Regions from separate parts of the Rhodoferax fermentans genome, predicted to be linked through region 2. Evidence: riboswitches for the same ligand, from Rfam matches in the RefSeq annotation. Region 2 holds a riboswitch; each other region holds the start of a gene.
What was found. A riboswitch is a leader RNA that binds a small molecule or an ion and turns the genes downstream of it on or off. The one in region 2 is predicted to bind thiamine pyrophosphate.

Region 1 (5,375 bases), 600 kb from region 2:
CACGGTGGCCGACGTGGCGGGCATCCCCGTGACCGAGCTGCGCGCACGCCTCGCCGCTGCCGGTGTGGCCAGCCAGAGCGACGAACAAAGCATCCAGGACCTGGTGGGCAAGGACATGGGTCAGCAGATGCGTACCCTGGGCCAGGTGTTCGCCAGCAACACCAACGGGGCCGCGCGTTGACTTGATACATCTCAATGTGTCTTGGCGGCATAACTTCTATGCTTGCGGCAGGCCTTGCGCAAGCATTTAAAATCCCGTCCTTTTAATACAACCGTAGACCACTCAACATGACCCATGTCGTCACCGAAGCCTGTATCAAGTGCAAATACACCGATTGCGTCGACGTGTGCCCCGTGGACTGTTTCCGCGAAGGCCCGAACTTTTTGACGATCGACCCGGACGAGTGCATCGACTGTGCTGTCTGTATCCCGGAATGCCCAGCCAACGCCATCTACGCCGAAGAAGATGTGCCCAAAGACCAGCGCCACATGACCCAGCTCAACGCTGAGCTGGCGCAATTGCCCAGCTGGAAAACCATCACCAAGCGCAAGGCACCACTGCCTGACGCTGACGATTGGAAAAACAAGACCGGCAAGCTCTCCGAGCTGCAACGCTGATTCTTCACGTCTGACACCCCACCGTGATCCAAACCGACGCACTGGTCATCGGCGCCGGACCCGTTGGTTTGTTCACGGTGTTTCAACTGGGGCTGCAAGGCCTCCAGGCCCAGGTGGTGGACGTGCTCGACGCGCCGGGTGGCCAATGTGCCGCGTTGTACCCGGACAAACCCATTTACGACATCCCCGGTGTGCCGGTGTGCAGCGGGCGTGAGCTGACGCAAAACCTGCTGCGGCAGATCGCACCGTTTTCACCCGGTTGTCATTGGGACCAGCTTGTGAGCAGTCTGGAAGTACAAGCCGACGGCCGCTGGCTGGTGAGCACCGAGCGCAAGCACCAACCTTGCCAGCAGTTCCTGGCGCGCACCGTGGTGGTGGCAGCCGGTGTGGGTGCGTTTGTGCCCAAAGAGCTCAAGCTCGACGGCCTGGGTCCGTTTCTGGGCCAGCAGCTGTTTTACAAAGCGCCCCCGCCCGAGCTGGTCAGCGACAAAGACATCGTGATAGTGGGTGGTGAAGACGAGGCCGTGGCCCAGGCTGTCCATCTGGCCCAAGCTTGCCAAGCACGCAGCATCACCCTGGTCTACCGGCGTGAGGTCTTGCAGGCCAGCGAAGACACCCTGGCTGAATTTGCCGTTTTGCGCGACGCTGGTCGCATCCACTTTCAAGCCGGGCAAATCACCGGTATCCAGACAAACGACCAGCGATTGACCGGTGTGACGGTGAGCACCCCGGACGACCAGACCCTGAACCTGCCGCTGGACTTGTTGCTGGTGTTCCAGGGCATCAGCCCCAAACTCGGCCCGGTGGCGCAATGGGGTCTGGCCATGGAGCGCAAACAGCTCACCGTGGACACCGCCAGCTTTGCCACCAGCGCACCGGGGATTTTTGCGGTGGGGGATGTGATCACCTACCCTGGCAAAAAGAAGCTGATCGTCTGCGGTTTCCATGAGGCCACCTTGGCCGCGTTTGGCGCGGCCGCGCTGGTCCACCCGGAAGCCTCGACGGTGCTGCAGTACACCACCAGCAGCGCACTGCTGCAGCAGCGGCTTGGGGTTTTGCCAGCGCCCTGAGAACGGCTCGGGCACCACCCAGCTGGATGCCCAACACCCTCGAGTCAACACAGCGGCCCTTGGCCAGAGTTATCACTTTTGATAGCTATCTGCCCAGATACCATAAGGGCAAGAGGCCAATTTGGCATCCAACACGGGATGTCAGCCTGGTGCAGGGTCACGCAGGCTAGAATCCGCCACGCGCCAGTCACCTGGTGCACACGCTAGGGGTGTTGGCCCGCAGCACACGCTGTGGGCCGACTGAGAGAGTCCCTTTGAACCTGATTGAGGTAATCCTCGCGCAGGGAAGCTGGTCCAAGCACGGGGGTTGCCGCCTTCTCAGACAACGTTTACCCGTCACGATCTACGCTGACCTGCCAACTTTTTGCATGGAGCAAACGGATGGCAAACAAACCTATTTCACCCAACCCGGCGTCGAATTCGGCGCTCTCACCCATCGCCGTCAGCGAGCGGGTTTTCAGCTGGAGTGACCACACCGCCCTGTGGTTCAGCCTGGGTGTGGGCCTGCTGGTGATGCAGATCGGCGCCTACCTGGTGCCTGCCGTGGGCAGCCGCGACGCGGCGGTGGCCATTGTGCTGGGCTCGCTGGTCGGCGCCGGCCTGCTGGCCTGGACCGCGCGGCTGGGCTGCAGCACCGGCCTGTCGAGTGCGGGCCTGATGCACGCCGGCTTTGGCAGCCAGTTTGCACGCCTGCCGGTACTTTTGAACATGGTGCAGCTGATCGGCTGGACCACGTTTGAGCTGGTGATCATGCGCGACGGCACCCGCGCGATCAGCCTGCAGTCCTTCGGGCTGGACCTGGGTGACACCTCAGGCCTGCTTGTCAGCACCCTGCTCTGGGGGAGCGTGCTGGTGGCGCTGCTGGCGGGTTCCATGACCCGTTTGGTGCGCCAACTCATCAGCCACATCGCCTTGCCGCTGGTGATTGCCTCGCTGCTGTGGCTGAGCTGGCAGTTTGGCAGCCAGTTGCAGGCGCAAGGGCTCGCCGCATTCTGGGCACGCCAGGGTGACGGCAGCATGGGCCTGTTGTCAGCGATGGATCTGGTGATTGCGATGCCGGTGTCCTGGTTGCCGCTGGTGGCCGACTACGCGCGCCACGGCAAAAACGGCCGTAGCGCGATGAGTGGCACCTGGCTCGGTTACGCGCTGGCCAACATCTGGTGTTACGCCTTGGGGGTGATGGTGGTGAGTGTGGCGCAGCCGGGCACCGACCTGGTCACCGCGCTGCTGCTGGCACAAGGGGGTTTGCTCGCGTTGAGCCTGATTCTGGTGGACGAAATCGACAACGCTTATGGCGATGTGTACTCCGCTTCGGTGTCGGGCCAAAGCCTGCGCGGCAGCTGGAGCATCCGCCAATGGGGCCTGGTGCTGGCGGTGCTGTGTACCGCACTGGCGCTGGTGTTGCCAATGCACAGTCTGGAGCCGTTTTTGCTGCTGCTCAGCTCGGTGTTCGTACCGCTGTATGGGGTGATTCTGGGGCGGCTGGCGCTGGGTTCACCCAGCCTGGCCGTCTCCAACAAAGCCGTGGACTGGATGGCCGCTGGCCTGTGGCTGCTGGGCATTGTTTGTTATCACCTGTTGGCCAACTACGCGCCGCAGTGGGGTTCTGCCCTGCCCACGCTGGCCCTGACCTTCACCCTGGCCTGGCTGACACGCCCCACGACCGCTGCCTTGCGTGAGGTGCACGCATGAACATCACGATTTTGGGTGCCGGCCTGATGGGCCGACTGCTGGCGTGTTCACTGGCACGCGCAGGCCACACACTGACTGTTTTTGAGGAACGTGCGGCCGATTCGCGCGGTGCCGCCGCGTTTGCCGCGGCCGCCATGCTGGCGCCACTGGCCGAGTCGGCGGTAGCCGAGGACGAGGTGGTGCGCCTGGGCCAACACAGCCTGACGCGCTGGCCCGAGCTGATCGCCGCACTCGACACCCCGGTGTTTTTCCAGCGCGAAGGCACACTGGTGGTCTGGCACCGCCAAGACGCGCCCGATGCCCAACGATTTGGCCAGCTGCTGGCCGCCACCGGCGCACGCCTGCCCGATCTGCCGCAGCCACAAACGCTGGACTCAGCAGCGCTAGAGGTGTTGGAACCCGGCATGGGCAGCCGTTTTGCCCACGGCCTGTACCTGCCCGGTGAAGGCCAGCTCGACAACCACCAACTGATGGACGCGCTGCTGTTCCAGATGCTGCGCCTGGGTGTGGACTTGCACTGGGCCAGCCCGCGTAGCCCGCTCGACTTCAGCCCTGGCCAAGCCGGTGAGCCCGACTGGCTGCTCGATTGCCGTGGCCTGGGTGCGCAGCCGCAGTGGCCTGAGTTACGCGGTGTGCGTGGCGAGATCGTCACCTTGCACGCGCCCCAGGTGCGCCTGTCGCGCCCGACCCGGCTGATCCACCCGCGTTACCCGATCTACATCGCGCCTAAACAAGAGGGCTACTTTTTGGTCGGCGCCACCGAAATCGAGTCGGACGACACCTCACCGATGAGCCTGCGCTCGGCACTTGAGCTGCTCAGCGCTGCCTACACCGTGGACAGCGGTTTTGGCGAGGCCCGCATTGTGGAGCTGGTGGCGCAGTGCCGCCCGGCCCTGCCCAACAACCTGCCCACGGTGCGCTGGCTCGGCACACGTTGTTTGCAGGTCAACGGCTTCTACCGGCACGGCTATTTGATCGCCCCCGCGATGCACGATGTGGTGCTGGAGCTGATGGCCAGCGGCAGCTCGCCCCTGGCACAAGGCCTGGGGCTAACCGGTTTGGTCCAAACCAGTGCCCCCTCACCCCGGCCCTCTCCCGAGGCGGGAGAGGGTGACAACAGTCGCGGCGCGATGCTCTCGGCCTGCCTGGAGGCCGCGCCATGAAGGTGTTCCTCAACCAACAACCCTGTGAGTTGCCCGCCGGGGCCACACTGGCCCAGGCGGTGGCAACCAGCCAGTTAACACCGCCTTTTGCGGCCGCGCTGAACCGGCAATTTGTGCCCAACACCCAGTATGCACAGACCCCGCTGCAAGAGGGTGACCAGATTGAATTGATCGCCCCAGTGGTGGGCGGCTGAACCCATCGTTACATCCATGAACACAGATCACATCTCCCCTGACACCCCACCGAACGACCCGCTGATTTTGTACGGTGAGTCCTTCGCCAGCCGCCTGATGCTGGGCACCGCGCGTTACCCGTCTCCCGGCATCCTGCAGGCGGCGGTGCAACGCGCCCAACCCGCGATGTTGACCGCCTCGCTGCGTCGGCAAAACCTGGACAGCAGCCAAAGCCCCAACCGCTTCTGGCAACTGCTGGCCGAGCTGGGTGTGCCGGTGTTGCCCAACACCGCCGGTTGCCACACGGTGGCCGAACTGATCACCACCGCGCAGATGGCGCGTGAGGTGTTTAACACCCCGTGGCTCAAGCTCGAACTCATTGGCGACGACTACACGCTGCAGCCCGACACGCTGAACATGGTCGACGCCGCCCGCCAGCTGATCCAGGACGGCTTCAAGGTGCTGCCCTACTGCACCGACGACCTGGTGTTATGCCAGCGGCTGGTCGATGTGGGTTGCCAGGCGCTGATGCCCTGGGCCGCGCCGATTGGCACCGGCAAAGGCCCGATCAACCCGTATGCCTTGAAGACCCTGCGCGCCCGCCTGAAAGTGCCGATGCTGGTGGACGCGGGCCTGGGCCGACCGTCACACGCGGCGC
Region 2 (5,375 bases):
GACAAGTCGGGTGTGATCGAGGCACGCGCCGACGAGGCGCTGATCAACGCCCACAAAAACCTGCTCAAGGACGACGAACTCATCATTGTCATGGGCAAACAGCAGCCCGACCGCTTCTCGGGTGGCATGCAGCTCACCGTGACCCAGATCTGGGATCTGGAGCAGGCGCGCTGCCGTTTTGGCAAGTTCCTGCGGGTGACCCTGCCCAAGCAGGCGCAGGGCAGGGCGCCCGATGTGGCGCGGTTGATCAAGGACTACCCGGCGCAGCGAGAGCAAACCGAGCAGGGTGATCTGGTGCATGGACTGCAGGTGCGTATGGCTTTGACCTGCCAGAGCGACGAGGGCGCCGCTGCTGTGGAACTGAATCTTGGTGAACGCGCCCGTTTCTACCCGAGCAATGCCGCCCTGGCCAGCTGGTGGGCGCAGGTGGCACCTGGCACGGCAGATATAGTTTATGGGTGAAATTGGTATCTAGCCCTTATGGATAAAGGGCCTTTAACTATTTAATAGATAGCGTGTAACTTCGGCCCGATGTTTTGAGTTTCGTGCGGGCTGAGCGTGTAGAGGCCCAAACACTGAGCTCAGGGCGAACGGTGCAAGCGTCACGCAACGCGAGCTGCTTGTCCGGGTGGCAATTCAAAGCGAGGTGTTGGCGCAGACCGCCTGGCCGCCAACGTGCACTTTTGTGTTGCCTTGGATGTCTTGGGGAATGCGTCCAGGGCGTCGAACAAGCAGCAGCGATGCACGGCGCGGCGACTGGGTCAGGTGCATGCGGTTTTGGGGCGAAAGCACGCGCGGGGCTACGTAGCGGTATGCGAATACCCAGGACGCGCGCATTTCGCCCCAAAGCCCGGTCACCTGACTCAGCCACCACGCCTTAAGGGTTTCTGGAAGCCGTACGGGGTCAAGAAAGCCGGAAACTCCAGGTAATTCGGGGAGCACACAGATCTTTTCTGATAGCTGTCAACCCTTTTTTGATAAGGGTTTGAGGCTGTTTTTCAATCTCCCCCTCCCGTCAAACCTACACGGTTGAGACAGGGTGATTGGGTCAGGCGACCGGGCTTTGGGGCCAAAGGCGCGCGTCTCACCGTTTGGTGTACTGATCGACTCCGCCCGCGCGTGATTTGGCTCCAAAACCGCATGCGCCTGGCCCGGTCGCCCTGGCGCACCCAGAGAAGGTTTTCTATCAGCACACATCAGTTTGAAGCCCACCCCGCCTGACCAGGCTGCGTTTACACTGCACAGGCTTGTCGGGGCGCCAGAGACGAAAGTCGAGGCTGAGACCACTTCTGTGGAACCCGCTGAACCTGATCGGGGTCATGCCCGCGTAGGGAACAACGCAATTGGCATCGGTGCACCTTAGGGCGGCTCACAAGATCTTCCCAGGTTGACCCCGGCACTCCAGGCAGGCTTTTCTTGACCTACTGGAGACCGCCATGACACCCACCGTCGACACCACACAAATCACCCGCGGCATCACCCGCACCCCGTTTCCGGGTTCGTCCAAAATTTACCTGAGCGGTTCGCGCCCCGACATCCGGGTGCCGTTTCGCGAGGTGGCGCTTGGCGACACGCTGGTCAAGAGCGACCCGACACAGGGTGAACCCCGCCGCGTGCCCAATCCGCCCTTGCGCCTGCCCGATGCCTCTGGCCCCTATACCGACCCGGCGGTGGCCATTGACATCAGCCGTGGTCTGCCGCCGCTGCGCAGCGGCTGGATCGCCGAGCGGCAGGACACCGAGGCCTTGCCCGGCCTGAGCAGCCGTTACGGCCAGCAGCGCTTGGCTGAGCCCGCCTTGAGCACTTTGCGCCTGGTTCGCCAGACCAGCCCGCGCCGCGCCAAGGTGGGTGCCAACGTCACCCAGATGCACTACGCCCGCCGTGGTCTGATCACGCCGGAAATGGAATTTGTCGCCATCCGCGAGAACCTGGTGCGCGCCGAACTGGCCGAGCGCCTGGCCAGCGAACGCCTGCCGCGCCCCGGCCAGGCCTTTGGTGCGCTGATGAGCCAGCCGATGAGCCCGGAATTTGTGCGCGACGAGGTGGCGCGCGGGCGCGCCGTGATCCCGTGCAACATCAACCACCCCGAGTGTGAACCGATGGTGATTGGCCGCAATTTTCTGGTCAAGGTCAACGCCAACATCGGCAACTCTGCCACCACCTCCAGTGTGGAAGAAGAGGTGGACAAGCTGGTCTGGGCCATCCGCTGGGGCGCCGACACGGTTATGGACCTGTCCACCGGCGACAACATCCACGAAACCCGCGAGTGGATTCTGCGCAACGCGCCGGTGCCGATTGGCACCGTGCCGATTTACCAGGCACTGGAAAAGGTCAATGGCCGCGCCGAAGAACTGAACTGGGAGATTTTTCGCGACACGCTGATCGAGCAGGCCGAGCAGGGCGTGGACTACTTCACGATCCACGCCGGGGTGCGCCTGGCCTATGTGCCGCTCACCGCCAACCGCCTCACCGGCATCGTCTCGCGCGGCGGCGCCATCATGGCCAAGTGGTGCCTGGCGCACCACCGCGAGAGTTTCCTTTATGAGCACTTCGAGGACATCTGCGAGATCATGAAAGCCTACGATGTGAGTTTCTCGCTCGGTGACGGCCTGCGCCCCGGTTCCATTGCCGATGCCAATGACGAGGCGCAGTTTGCCGAGTTGCACACACTCGGTGAACTGACCCAGATTGCCTGGCGGCATGACGTGCAAGTGATGATCGAAGGCCCCGGCCATATGCCGCTGCAGATGGTCCAGGAGAACGTCGACAAACAACTCAGCGCGTGCTTTGAGGCGCCGTTCTACACCCTGGGGCCGTTGATCACCGATGTGTCACCCGGCTACGACCACCTCTCGTCGGCCATGGGCGCGGCCAACATCGGCTGGTACGGCACCGCGATGCTGTGTTACGTGACGCCGAAGGAGCACCTGGGCCTGCCCAACCGCGACGATGTCAAACAGGGCCTGATCGCCTACAAGATTGCCGCCCATGCGGCCGACCTGGCCAAGGGTTACCCCGGTGCGCAGATGTGGGACAACGCCATCTCCAAAGCGCGGTTTGAGTTCCGCTGGGAAGACCAGTTCCGCCTGGCGATTGATCCGGATACCGCGATGGCCTTCCACGACGAAACCTTGCCCAAAGAACACGCCAAAGTGGCGCATTTCTGCTCGATGTGCGGGCCCAAGTTCTGCTCGATGAAGATCTCGCAGGAGGTGCGGGAGTTTGCGCGTATCTCGGTGCCGTCTGCGCCCCAGGCCAGCGCCCCAGCACCCAGCGCCGAACAGCTGGGCTCGGCCCTGGCAGACAAGGCGACCGAGTTTCGCCAGGGTGGCCAGGAGATTTATGGATGAAATTGGCCTCTAGCCCTTATACATAAAGGGCTGGTAGCTATTTAAAAAGAATCCTAATCCTTGGGTCGGAACACCAGCAACAGGCTCGACGGCATGCTGCCGTCAATGTCGCGTGGCAACACTTCGGTCTTGTCGATGGCGCGGATGACCGCTTCATCCCAGTCTTTGACGCCACTGCTCTTGGTGATTTTGCGGCCAACAATGGTGCCGTCGGGTGCGGCACGCACCTCGACCTCCGTTGTTGGGTTGCCCTGGATGTCTTCGGTGAACACGATGTTGGGCTTGATCTTGGCACGGATGCGCCCGCCATAACTGGCCGATGGCCCGGATGATTTCATCGCACTGCCGGTGGCGTTGGCTCCGCCGCTGGCACCGGCCAGCCCTGTCATACGCTGCAGGTTCTTCTGGCGTTGGGCTTCAAGCTGTTTCCCGTCCAAAGCCGCCTGTTTCTTCTCCGCAGCAGTTTGCTGCGCCTTGGCTGCTTGTTCGGCCTTGAGCTTCTCTTGTTTGAGCTTGTCCTGCTTCAGCTTGTCTTGTTTAAGCTGTTCCTGCTTGAGTTGCTCTTGCTTGAGTTTGTCCTGTTTCAATTTCTCAAGCCGCGCTTTTTCCAGTTTGTCCAGGCGCTCTTTCTCGCGCAGTTTCTCCAGCTTGAGTTCTTCGAGGCGGGCCTGTTCTTTCTTCAGCCGCTGTTTTTCCTGCTCCAGCGCAATGTCCACTTTGGGCGGTGGTGGGGCAGGGGGCTCGACCACCGGGGCCGGTTTGGGCGGCGGCGCAGGTTGCGGTTCTGGCTCGGGTTCGGGTTCGGGCTCAACTGCCTGGGGCGCGGCCTCCACGGGTACGCTGGACCAGAGTTCCGCCTCGGCGCTGAGCACCGGGGTGTCGTGTTTCCAGCGCACACTCCAGGTCAGGCCAAGTAACAACAAGCCGTGTACCAGCAGCGCCAACACGAAGGCCCGCAGCATGCCGGGTGGTGAGGGCGGCGCAAACTCCAGGCGATCAGTCCCAACGTGCATGCTGACTCACTCAGTTGGCCAGTTGCACCGACAGGCCCACCCGTGCCACACCCGCGCGCTGCAGGCTGTCCATGACCTTGACCACGGTTTCGTACTTGACGTTTTTGTCAGCACTGATCACCACCGCCGGGTTCTGGGCACCGGCCTGCGCCTCTTTGACCACATTGGCCACTTCTTTGAGGCTGACCGAGCTGGTTTTGTCTTTCACCTTGAGTTCCAGCGACTCGTTTTTGCCAATCACAATCTGCACCACCTGGTCCGGTTGTTTGGCGGCTTTGCCGACACTGGGCAGGTCAATCATGCTGGGCGAAATCAGCGGTGCAGTCACCATGAAAATGATCAGGAGCACCAGCATCACGTCGATGAAGGGCACCATGTTGATCTCGTTGATGGTGCGGCGACCCCGGCCCCGGCTCACAACAGCTGGCATGTGTTGCTCCTTCAGTGGCTGACGCTAGACTGCGCGCCGACATTGCGTTGCAAGATGTTGGAAAACTCTTCAATGAAGGTTTCCAGCCGGATCGCAATGCGGTCGATGTCGCGCGCAAAACGGTTGTAGGCCACCACCGCCGGAATCGCGGCAAACAGACCGATGGCCGTGGCCACCAGGGCCTCGGCAATGCCGGGGGCGACGGTGGCCAGTGTCACCTGGGTCAGTGCGGCCAGGCCGGTGAAGGCATGCATGATGCCCCAGACCGTGCCAAACAGCCCGACATAGGGCGAGACCGAGCCGACCGAGGCCAGGAACGACAAATGGGTTTCCACCACGTCCATCTCGCGCTGCAGGCTGGCGCGCATGGCGCGGCGGGCGCCGTCCATCAGGGTGCCGGGATCGGTGATGCGGCGTTCACGCAGCTTCTGGTACTCACGCATGCCACTGGCAAAAATGCGTTCCATCGGGCCGGCGGTGCGGGCGTTTTGGGTGGCGGCGGCAAACAGGTCGTTGAGGCTGCTGCCCGACCAGAATTCGCGCTCGAACGTGTCGTTGAGGGCTTTGACCTTGCCGATGGAA
Region 3 (5,375 bases), 600 kb from region 2:
GCTGGCCCAGCTGGCAGCGCAATCGGGCAGCGTGGCCAATGTGTGCAGCAACCTGGGCGCCGAGCCCCAATGCGCCAGCACCTGTGCCAACTTCGGCAGCACCAACAGCCGCAGCCCGGCCGACAAAGCCGCCCTGAAAGCTGCCGCCCGTGCCTGCAAAGAAGCCCTCACCGCTACAGATTCCGTAACATTCAGCGCTGTATTGACGGGGGCTCAGGTCACATTGAACGTGACACGTGCTGACTTTGATGCCGCCACCAGCGCACTCACCGCACGCACCCTGAGTGCGGTGCGCAAGGTGCTGCGTGACGCCAAACTCACAGCCGAAGAAGTCAAAGGTGTGGTCATGGTCGGTGGCTCCACCCGCATGCCGCAGATCCAGCAAGCCGTGGGCAACTTCTTTGGCCAGCCGCCACTCAACAACCTGAACCCTGATGAAGTCGTGGCGCTCGGCGCCGCCATCCAGGCCAACCAGCTCGCTGGCAACAACCCGGGCGGTGATTTGCTGCTGCTGGACGTGATCCCGCTGAGCCTGGGTGTGGAAACCATGGGTGGCCTGGTCGAGCGCATTGTGCTGCGCAACGAAACCATCCCCACCGCCAAGGCGCAAGACTTCACCACTTACGTCGACGGCCAGACCGCGCTGGCATTGCACGTGGTGCAAGGCGAGCGCGATTTGGTGTCTGACTGCCGTAGCTTGGCACGTTTCACCCTGCGCGGCATCCCGCCGATGACCGCCGGTGCGGCACGTATCCGCGTTACCTTCACGGTCGACGCCGATGGCTTGCTGAGTGTGTCCGCGCTGGAGCAGACCAGCGGGGTCGAAGCCCACATCACCGTCAAGCCGTCTTACGGCCTGGGTGACGAGTTGATCACCCGCATGCTGCAAGACAGTTTTGCCTCGGCCGAGCGCGACATGTATGTGCGTGCGATTGTCGAAGCCCGCGTCGATGCCGACCGCATGATCCTGGCCGCCCAAAGCGCCCTGGCCGCCGATGGTGACCTGCTGACTGAGGCCCAGCGTGCCGAGATCGAACAACTGATGCGCCAGGTGCGTGCCGCCTGTGACCTGGACGACGCGCCCGCCATCGAGGCCATCACCGCGATGCTGGCCAAAGGCACCGAAGCTTTTGCCGCCCTGCGCATGAACCGGGGCATCCAGAACGCGCTCTCGGGCAAAAACATCGCCACCGTCTGAGCCCGCTTTTTCCTCCCGGACTGCCACCACCATGCCCACCATCAAAATCCTGCCCCACGCCGAATACTGCCCACAAGGCGCCGAGGTGACCGCTCCGGCCGGCACCTCGATCTGTGAGGCGCTGCTGGAAAACCACATCAACATCGAGCACGCCTGCGAGATGAGCTGTGCCTGCACCACCTGCCATGTGGTGGTGCGCGAGGGCTTTGAGTCGCTGGCACCGTCCGAAGAAGAAGAGGACGACCTGCTGGACCGCGCCTGGGGTCTGCAACCCCAATCGCGCCTGAGCTGCCAGGCGATCCTGGCGCAAAAAGACCTGGTGATTGAGATACCCAAGTACTCGATCAACCACGCCAAGGAAAACCACTGAGGTTTGGCGGGGCCTTGACCAGCATCTTGCGTTAACCCGCAGCGCACGCTGGGTATCTGACTCCGCGACTGTCCCCCGGCTTGCGGCTGCGCCTTCAGCCTCCTCCTTTATGCCGCTTTGTCAGACACCCAACGCACGCTGCTAGCCTCTTTTGGCAGATTGGCTGACGGCAGTCTCAGAGAGTTAGACTTGTTTTTTTGATCCGAACCTATGCGCCAAATCTTCCTCGACACCGAAACCACTGGCCTGTCTGCCGACAACGGCGACCGCATCATCGAAATCGGCTGTGTGGAGATGGTCAACCGCAAACTCACCGGCAACAACCGCCACATCTATGTGAACCCGGGGCGTGACAGCCACGAAGAAGCGCTCAAGGTGCACGGCATCACCACCGAGTTCCTCAAGGACAAACCCAAGTTCGAGGAGATTGCCGACGACCTGCTGGCCTACCTGCGCGGTGCCGAGGTGATCATCCACAACGCGCCGTTTGACCTGGGTTTTCTGGACATGGAGTTTGGCAAACTCGGCCACCCCAAGGTGCGCGAGATTGTCGCCAGCGTGACCGACACCTTGGTCATGGCCAAGGAGCTGTACCCGGGCAAACGCAACTCACTCGACGCCCTGTGTGACCGCCTGGAGGTCGACAACTCGGGCCGCACCTTGCACGGCGCGCTGCTGGACGCCGAACTGCTGGCCGACGTGTTCATCAACCTGACCCGAGGTCAGGACGTGCTGCTGATGGACGACAGCTCGGCCAACGAAGCGTCGGGCAACGGCGCGCCGCTGATGGACCTGCGGGTGTTCAACCTGCCGGTGTTAAGCGCCAACGAACAGGAACTGGCCGCCCACGAAACTGTTCTGAAACAGATCGACAAGGACAGCAAGGGAAAAACGGTTTGGCGGGTGCTGGAGCCGGTGGCGGCGGAGTGATCCTCTGGCGAGCAGTTGGCCAAAGCTGCATGAAGTCGCGCTTACATGGCGTCCGGTTTGTGCGAACAGTCAAATTCTGTGTTTTATTGCGCAAAGGTGAAGATGCGTTGCCAATGCCTTGTTGGCGGCTTCAGAAATCGGAAAAGCGTTCTGAAATTCGGGCTGAAACACCACGGTATTGCCTCATTCAACAAATTGTTTCGTGTACTTGCCCTCCGTACCCCGACTGGGTTCAGTGTGCTTCAGTTCCGGGAACACAAGATCAGTCGTTGTCATAAATACCGTTTCAAACCGAAGCGGATCTAACTCCCAGCTCTTTGGGGTGGGGGAAACTGCTGCAAAATCTTCCGCTTAAAGGATTGTTTTCTCACTTCAGCGGCCTTTCGATATCATTGTGTTTGTCGGAATTATGTATATTCTTATTTTTTGCTAAAGTATTAATAACTAATTTTTTGAGTGTTTTAAGATCCTCGTCGTTTTCAGTTGAATCGGAAAATTTTGTTGAGCCATTATTATATAAATTACTCTGTTTTATTCTTACATAATCAGAATAATTATCTTTTTGCTCTATATTTAATTCAAGATTTCTAACTTTTTGATTTAAAAATCTGGTGTTTTCAAGTATCTCTGTTAAGAGATTCTTTTCTGAGCGTTGTTCAGTTTTTTGACCAATTGGTATTGTTGTTAGGACTTCTGTAAACTTTTTCTCGAATTGAGGCCAATATGTTGCAAATACTTGGTCAAGAATTCGCTCATCTAAACCAATAATTCCTAAAGAAGCATTTAAGGTTTTTACTAGCTGCCAAAGTCCATCTCTGTCGGGTAAGGTGTGATTAAATTGTGCTAGAGGATCCTCTATGTCAGTAGTTTTTAGGTCGACCAGAAGCGTACAAACTCTGTTTGAAGACAAACCTTTTGCAAGTGCACCAGCTTCGAATAGAATCCATGGTCTATTTTTGTTCTCTTGTGTTAGACAAATTACACCAACGGTTGTGTCTTTTAGCTGATCGCTGATTTCTGAGAACCAAAGTGCACCACGATCAATATCACGTGTGGATATCCATGGCCTCGCGGCCTGAAGAACACATTTAATCCAATCGCTCAATAATTCGGCGACAGCTTTACTCCGCGCCCCTGACCAGCTGATAAATACTTTCATTTGAGTTTTCCGAACTTTTGTGTAGTTGTGAAGTGTTTTGGCTGACGAGAATCATAGCTACTGCAGCAGCAGTGATTAAAAGTGCAAGAAACAAAAGTTCATGATAAACGACTTTTGTGGATTTGACTATCCCCAAAATGTGAGACGCAGACATTGCGACCACTGCATCAGCGACATCTGAAAGTTTCGTCAGACCGCTATCGCCGGACACTCCCCGCATCCGTCATAATTCCCCCTGCTAGAGGTGCCACCCGTTTTCGGTGGCTGAGAAATACTCTTAGAACCTGATCTGGGTCGTGCCAGCGTAGGAAAGCGTCAAAAACTTGCTTAGCGTCGTGCGACTTCGGGTCTTTAACCTGTGACGGCCATGACGACTTTTTCCAACGCTTTAACACCTTCTGACATCTGGGCTGACGTGCTCGCGGTGCGCACGCAGCGCCCGCTGGTGCATTCCATCACCAACCTGGTGGTGATGAACTACAACGCCAACTTCCTGCTGGCCATGGGCGCCTCACCGGTGATGGCGCACGCACACGAAGAGGTGCGCGACATGGCGGCCATCGCGCAGGCGCTGGTGCTCAACATCGGCACCTTGGAGCCCTATTGGATCGAGAGCATGCGCCAGGCGCTGGCTATTGCCGCTCAACGTGGCATCAAAACCGTGCTGGATCCAGTGGGTGCGGGGGCTACAAGCTATCGTAACCAGAGCATTTCTGCCTTGCTGGCCCAGGCCAGCCCCTCGGTGATTCGGGGCAATGCGTCCGAGATCATGAGTGTGGCGGGTGTGGCGGTGCAGACGCGCGGGGTGGACAGCGGCGCTGCCGTCAGCGACGCCCTGCAAGCCGCACGTGACCTGGCAAAGAGCACCGGCGGTGTGGTGTGTGTCAGTGGTGAGGTGGACCATGTGCTGGACGCCAGCGGCCGCCACGTGAGTCTGTCCAACGGCCATGAGTGGATGACGCGTATCACTGGCGTGGGCTGTTCTGCCACCGCGCTGGTGGGGGCGTTTTGTGCGGTGCAGCCCGATGCCTGGCGCGCCACGGTCTCGGCCATGGCGTATCTGGGTGTGGTGGGGCAGGTGGCCACACAGCAGGTGCAGGCCCAGGGTTTGGGTGTGGGCAGCTTGCAAATTGCTTTGCTGGACCAGTTGCAGCTGCTGGACCGGGTGACCTTTGAGTCTGTGCTCAAAATGGCCTCTAGTCCAATCACTGCCTGAGCCATGCACTCCGATTTTGTGAGTGATATGGCGCGCCCAAACCGCGCGGCGGTGGCCGATCTGGTGCGGCTTTATCTGGTGACCGACCAGCAGGCGCTACGCGGTCGCAACCTGACGGACGTGGTGATGGCGGCGGTGCAGGGCGGCGCCACCTGTGTGCAGCTGCGTGAAAAAACCAGCAACACGCGCGACTTTGTCGCGCTGGCGTGTGCGCTTAATGATTTGTTGACACCGCTGGGTGTGCCGCTGGTGATCAATGACCGCATTGACGTGGCCTTGGCCTGTGGTGCGCAAGGTGTGCACCTGGGTCAGTCGGACATGCCGGTGGAGTTGGCGCGCCAACTGCTGCCAGCGCAGGTGTTCATCGGCCTGTCAGTCGAGTCACTCGACGACGTGCACCGCGCTGCCAGTTGGCCAGTGGATTACCTGGGTGTCAGCCCGGTGTTCCCGACCCCCACCAAAACGGACACCGCGCCGCCTTGGGGGCTGGCTGGTTTGTCTG
Region 4 (5,375 bases), 200 kb from region 2:
AGCAACTCGTGGTGGTGGCGGGCCACATCCGCACACTGGCCTGATCTCTGCCCTGTTCGTTTCAGCCCGCAGCCACCAGCTGCCCCTGCACCAGACGCACCGACCGGTCGGCCATCTCACGCGCCTCGGCTTCGTCGTGGGTCACCAGCAGGGTGGCCATGCCGATGGCCTGAATCCGGCTGCGAAATTCCTGGCGCAAGACCACCCGCAGGTCGGCGTCCAGCGCTGAAAACGGCTCGTCGAGTAACAAGGCACGCGGTTCGGTGATCAGCGCCCGCGCCAACGCCACCCGCTGCTGCTCACCACCCGACAGGTTCCAGACACGACGCTGGGCCAACTCGGTCAGGCCAAACAAAGCCAGCATCTGCAAGGCCCGGGCACGCGCTTGCATTTTGGGCACCCTTTGTTCGACCAGACCAAAGGCCACGTTGTCGAGCACGTTGAGGTGCGGAAACAGCGCAAAGTCCTGGAACATCAGCGCAAAACGGCGCCGCTCGGGCGCCAGCGCGGTGATGTCCTGGCCGTCCCAGCGGACAGAGCCGGCATCGGGCGCCTGCAGGCCCGCCACGATGTTGAGCAAGGTGCTTTTGCCGCTGCCCGATGGCCCCAGCAGCGCCACAATTTCACCTGCGGCCACCTGCAAACTGAGGTCTTGCAGCAGGGGCAAATCGGCATAACGCTGGTGGATGTGGCAAAGCTCAAGCATGTTGGGTGATGGATGGGTGGGAGGTCTGGCCTGACACACGGCGCGGCAGACGGGGGGCACCGCGCTCGGACACCGGCCATTCGATCAGCAAAAACACCAGCAGCGCCAGCGTCATCAGCACACAGGCCTGCACCATGGCTGCGTCCAGGTTGGCCTGGCCCGGGCGACCCAGGCGCTGGTAGATCAGGGTGGTGAGGGTGGCCCATTCGGGGCGCGACAAAAACAGCGTGACCGCAAACTCACCCAAGGCGGTGGCTGCGGCAAACGCCATGCCACGGCGCAGCGACGGCCGCAGCAGCGGCAATGTCACCCGCCAGAAACAACGCCACGGACTGGCGCCCAAGGTGCGTGCCGCCTGGCCCAGATGCACCGGCAAACTGTCCAACCCGGCTGAGAGTGACTTGGCGACAAACGGATACGCCAGCACCGCATACGCCGCCAGCAGAAGCGGCAAGCTTGCGGTCCACGACGGGTACAACAACAACAAACCAAACGCCACCGTCACCGGCGACACCACAAAAGGCAAAAACGCCGCCGCCCGCCAGGCCACCGAGGCTTGCGCCGCCAACGCATGCAACACACCCAAGAGTGTGGCCATCAGCAGCGCCAAGGCCGAGAACCGCAAGGTGTTCCAGAGAGCGGCCAGGGTTTCTGCATCAAACAGGCCTGTAGCCCCCGTCCATAAAGCGCTGATAGCTTTGATAAATATAGCAAGGATGGGCAAGGCGCAGATCCCAAACAACAGAGCCAGGGCCAGTACCAGCGCCAGCCACTGGGGCGCACCCTGCGGCCGCACACGCGGTATGGGCAACAAACGCAGTGGGGCCGCCAGGCGTTTCTCCAACGCGGCGTAGGCCAGCGCCACCCCACCGGTCAGCCCCAGCGTCCACAGCGCCAACACGCTGGCCTGGCCGAGTTGTAACTCATACGCCACCAGGGTGTAAATCTCGACCTCGACCGTGGCATACCGCTGTCCGCCCAGCACCAGAGCCAGGCCAAATCCGGCAAAACAGTACAAAAACACCAGGCACAAGCTGGACAGCAGCCAGGGCGCAATGGCTGGCCACTCGACCCGCCAGAAGGCACGCCAGGGTGTGGCCCCGAGTGAACGCGCGGCAGCCACCTGGCGGGCATTGACCTTCGCCAGCGCATCCACCCCGGCGCGCACCACCAGGCACAGGTTAAAAAACAGGTTGCCGTAGAGCAGCAGCCAGGGGCCGTCCTGCAAGTGGATACCCAGCGCACCACTGAGCACCCCTCGCGGCCCCCACAGCGCCAGCACGCCCAAGGCCGCCACCAGCGAAGGCACCACAAAGGGCAACATCAGCAGGCGCAACACCAAAGCGCGACCAGCAAACTCAAAGCGCGCCAGCACCCAGGCCAGCGGCAGCCCCAACCCCAAGGCCAGCACACAGGTGATGACAGCCTGCGCCAGCGACCAGATCACGCGCCAACGCAGGTAATCGTCCTGCCAGGGCTGCCACAGCGATAGCCCGTCGGTGCTGCTCAGTGGCCCGGCAAACCCCTCCCACGCCAGGCGGGCCACCGGGGCCAGCAACAGCAACAACAAGGCGGCGGCGGGCAGCAGCGCCAGCCATACACCACGCGGTCGGGCCAGGCGAACCAGCCAGCTGGGCGTCATCACAGCCGCCCCTCACACCACAACACAGCCACCTGCCAAGCTTTCATCCAATGCGTGACCTGGGCCTACTTCAGCACCACCTGCGTCCAGCGCGCCACCCATGAGGCACCTTTGTCAGCAATCACCTGAGGCGGCAGGCTCTCAAACGCGGCAGGTGCGGCGCCGTGGCGCATCACCGGCGCCAGCGGCGTCTTGGCCACCGCGGGGTACATCCACATGCTGGTCTGCAAAGCCTCTTGCACCGGGGCAGAGCGCAAAAAGTCAACCCACTTGAGCGCCGCCGCTTTCTGCGCCGTGCCTTTGATCAGTCCCACCCCTTCGACCTGGCGGAACACCCCACCAGCCAGGTTCAGACTGGCCGTGGGTGACTCGGCGGGCTGGTCCTTGGCATAGAACACCTCGGCAGCCGGGCTGGTGGCATAACTCACCACCAACGGGTAGCTGCCCTTGTTGCGGCTGAACTCGGTGTAATAGGCTTCGCTCCAGCCTTTGACCACCTTGAGGCCGTTGCTTCGCATCTGCGCCCACCAGGCAAAGGCCTTTTCTTCCCCCAGCCCGGCAATCGTGGCCAGAAGGAAAGCGTAGCCAGGGCTGGAGGTGGCCGGGTTGGGCACCACCAGCCAGCCCTTGTAGGCGGGCAGAGTCAGGTCTTGCAGGGTTTTGGGCAAGGGCGTGCCACTTTTGGCGACCGCGGCGCGGTCATAGTTGAGGTTCACAAAACCATGGTCCACGGCGGCCAAGGCATCGCCGAGTTGGGCATCCACCGTGCCTGCGGCCTGGGGCAAGCTGGGTTCCAGCACACCAGCGGCCAGCGCCTTGGCTTGCAAGGTGTTGTCAATGCCGTAGACCACATCGGCCACCGGCTGGGCGCGGGTCAGAATCAGTTTGTTGAGCATTTCGCCGGCATCACCCCCTTTGATGAGGACCAGCTTGATGCCATTTTGGGCTTCAAATTGCGCCAGCAGCGGCTTGGGCAGGGAGAACGAGCTGTGCACCATCACCCGCAATTCATCAGCTGCGTGGCTTGGGGCGGACAAGCCGGAAACAGCCAGCGTGATGGTGGCCAGGACAAACAAACGACGGTTCATGGTGGTCCCTATAAAAAAACACCCGCGCGGTGAACGCACGGGTGATCAGGGACAGGCCAGAGCTGGCCGCCAACAACCCATCACGCTCCCTACGCTGGCATGATCCAGATCAGGTATGGGGTTTTTCTCAGCCTGGCCTGCTGCATTGCTGCGGTAGGCCAGACACCCCCGGTGAAGGGTCGGATTGTAAGGCTCAGGCCTTGGTCATCGAGTCGGCCTGGATGGCGGTCAGCGCGATGGTGAAAACGATGTCGTCCACCAGCGCACCACGCGACAGGTCGTTGACGGGCTTGCGCAGACCCTGCAGCATCGGGCCCACCGACACCACATTGGCCGAGCGTTGCACCGCCTTGTAGGTGGTGTTGCCGGTGTTGAGGTCGGGGAACACAAACACCGTGGCCTGGCCAGCCACCGCGCTGCCGGGCGCCTTTTGGGCAGCCACTTCCTTGACACTGGCGGCGTCGTACTGCATCGGGCCGTCGATCACCAGCTCAGGCCAGCGCGATTTGGCCAACTCGGTGGCGGCTCGCACTTTTTCCACATCGTCGCCCGAGCCTGAGGAACCGGTGCTGTAGCTGATCATGGCGACCTTGGGGTCGATGCCCAGGGCGCGGGCGCTGTCGGCACTTTGTTTGGCGATTTCGGCCAGCTCTTCGGCCTTAGGGTCGGGGTTGACCGCGCAATCGGCATACACCAGCACCTGGTCGGGCATCAGCATGAAGAAACACGAGGACACAATGTTCGAGCCCGGTGCCGTCTTGATCAGCTGCAAGGCCGGACGGATGGTGTTGGCGGTGGTGTGCACCGCGCCACTGACCAGGCCATCGACCTCGTCAACCGCCAGCATCATGGTGCCCAGCACCACGGTGTCTTCCAGAGAGGCCAGCGCTTGCGGGGCGGTCAGGCCCTTGCTCTTGCGCAAGGCCACCATCGGCTCGACAAAACGCCCGGCGATCTCGGTCGGGTCCAGAATCTCCAGGCCAGCAGGCAACTCCACACCGATGGCGCTGGCCACCGACTCGATGACCTGACGTTTGCCCAGCAAAACACAACGTGCCAGGCCTTTTTCGGTACAGATCACGGCGGCACGGATGGTGCGGGGTTCATCCCCCTCGGGCAAGACAATGCGTTTGTTGGCGGCGCGCGCCTTTTGCATGAGCTGGTAGCGGAACGCTGGTGGCGACATGTGGGTCGACGCCGCATTGTCCAGACCGGCGCAGATGGCGGTGGCATCGAGCTGCTCCACCACACTGTCGATCACCAGGTTCATGCGGGTGTGGTCGTCCTGCGGCACGGCCAGCGGCAGGCGGCTGACACGGGCGGCGGTACCAAAGCTGTCACCATCGGTGCGCAACACCGGCAAGCCACTGTTGAAAGCCATGGCACCAAAACGCTGGATGCGGGGGCTGATGAAACTGTTGTGGGTCAACACCAGACCCGCCAGTTCGATGCCGTTGCTGGCGGCCAGCGCGGTGGCCAGCATCACATCGTCACGGTCACCGGCGCTGATCACCAGCACACCGGGTTTGAGGCGCGGAATCACCTCGGACACCGAACGGGCGCACAACACGGTGTCACGCACACGGCGGGTGGCGATATCGCCCTCGATCATCACCTCGGCGCCCAGGTAACGCGCCACATCCAGGGTACGCGGTGCGGAGAGCTCGGGGTTTTCACGCACCACACCAAAAATCGGCACACCACTGAGCTGGCTGGCCACGGCGGCTTCGTCAAAGTCGATGCCCACGCGGTTGAAGATGACACCTTCCACATGGCGACCCGAGTTACGGATACGCGCAATCATGTACTGGGTGTGGGCAATGCCCTCGGCATCGGCACCACTGGCCACCAGAATCACATCGGCCTGCAGGCTGCGCGAAATATCGCTGGAGAGCTGAGGGATGAAGGCGCGCGTCGGGTCGGTGTGGATGCCTTCCAC

Region 1: another riboswitch for thiamine pyrophosphate. It lies ahead of RF819_RS15015 (purine-cytosine permease family protein); the one in region 2 lies ahead of thiC (phosphomethylpyrimidine synthase ThiC).
Region 3: another riboswitch for thiamine pyrophosphate. It lies ahead of thiM (hydroxyethylthiazole kinase); the one in region 2 lies ahead of thiC (phosphomethylpyrimidine synthase ThiC).
Region 4: another riboswitch for thiamine pyrophosphate. It lies ahead of RF819_RS16915 (thiamine ABC transporter substrate-binding protein); the one in region 2 lies ahead of thiC (phosphomethylpyrimidine synthase ThiC).

The regions. Positions count from the first base shown of each region.
Region 1 is NZ_MTJN01000002.1:3,218,139-3,223,513, forward strand. It holds gene RF819_RS15000 (DUF4405 domain-containing protein) at 1-181, shown strand, start outside; gene fdxA (ferredoxin FdxA) at 289-618, shown strand; gene RF819_RS15010 (NAD(P)/FAD-dependent oxidoreductase) at 642-1,688, shown strand; TPP riboswitch at 1,884-1,992, shown strand; gene RF819_RS15015 (purine-cytosine permease family protein) at 2,070-3,380, shown strand; gene RF819_RS15020 (FAD-dependent oxidoreductase) at 3,377-4,543, shown strand; gene thiS (sulfur carrier protein ThiS) at 4,540-4,737, shown strand; gene RF819_RS15030 (thiazole synthase) at 4,754-5,375, shown strand, end outside.
Region 2 is NZ_MTJN01000002.1:3,821,162-3,826,536, reverse strand. It holds gene dnaE (DNA polymerase III subunit alpha) at 1-462, shown strand, start outside; TPP riboswitch at 1,242-1,351, shown strand; gene thiC (phosphomethylpyrimidine synthase ThiC) at 1,437-3,350, shown strand; gene tolA (cell envelope integrity protein TolA) at 3,404-4,363, opposite strand; gene RF819_RS17805 (biopolymer transporter ExbD) at 4,374-4,793, opposite strand; gene tolQ (protein TolQ) at 4,805-5,375, opposite strand, start outside.
Region 3 is NZ_MTJN01000002.1:3,226,082-3,231,456, reverse strand. It holds gene hscA (Fe-S protein assembly chaperone HscA) at 1-1,198, shown strand, start outside; gene fdx (ISC system 2Fe-2S type ferredoxin) at 1,230-1,568, shown strand; gene dnaQ (DNA polymerase III subunit epsilon) at 1,779-2,498, shown strand; gene RF819_RS15055 (toll/interleukin-1 receptor domain-containing protein) at 2,866-3,657, opposite strand; TPP riboswitch at 3,888-3,985, shown strand; gene thiM (hydroxyethylthiazole kinase) at 4,025-4,873, shown strand; gene thiE (thiamine phosphate synthase) at 4,877-5,375, shown strand, end outside.
Region 4 is NZ_MTJN01000002.1:3,623,699-3,629,073, forward strand. It holds gene RF819_RS16900 (hypothetical protein) at 1-44, shown strand, start outside; gene RF819_RS16905 (ABC transporter ATP-binding protein) at 62-706, opposite strand; gene RF819_RS16910 (ABC transporter permease) at 699-2,348, opposite strand; gene RF819_RS16915 (thiamine ABC transporter substrate-binding protein) at 2,414-3,436, opposite strand; TPP riboswitch at 3,505-3,616, opposite strand; gene pta (phosphate acetyltransferase) at 3,630-5,375, opposite strand, start outside.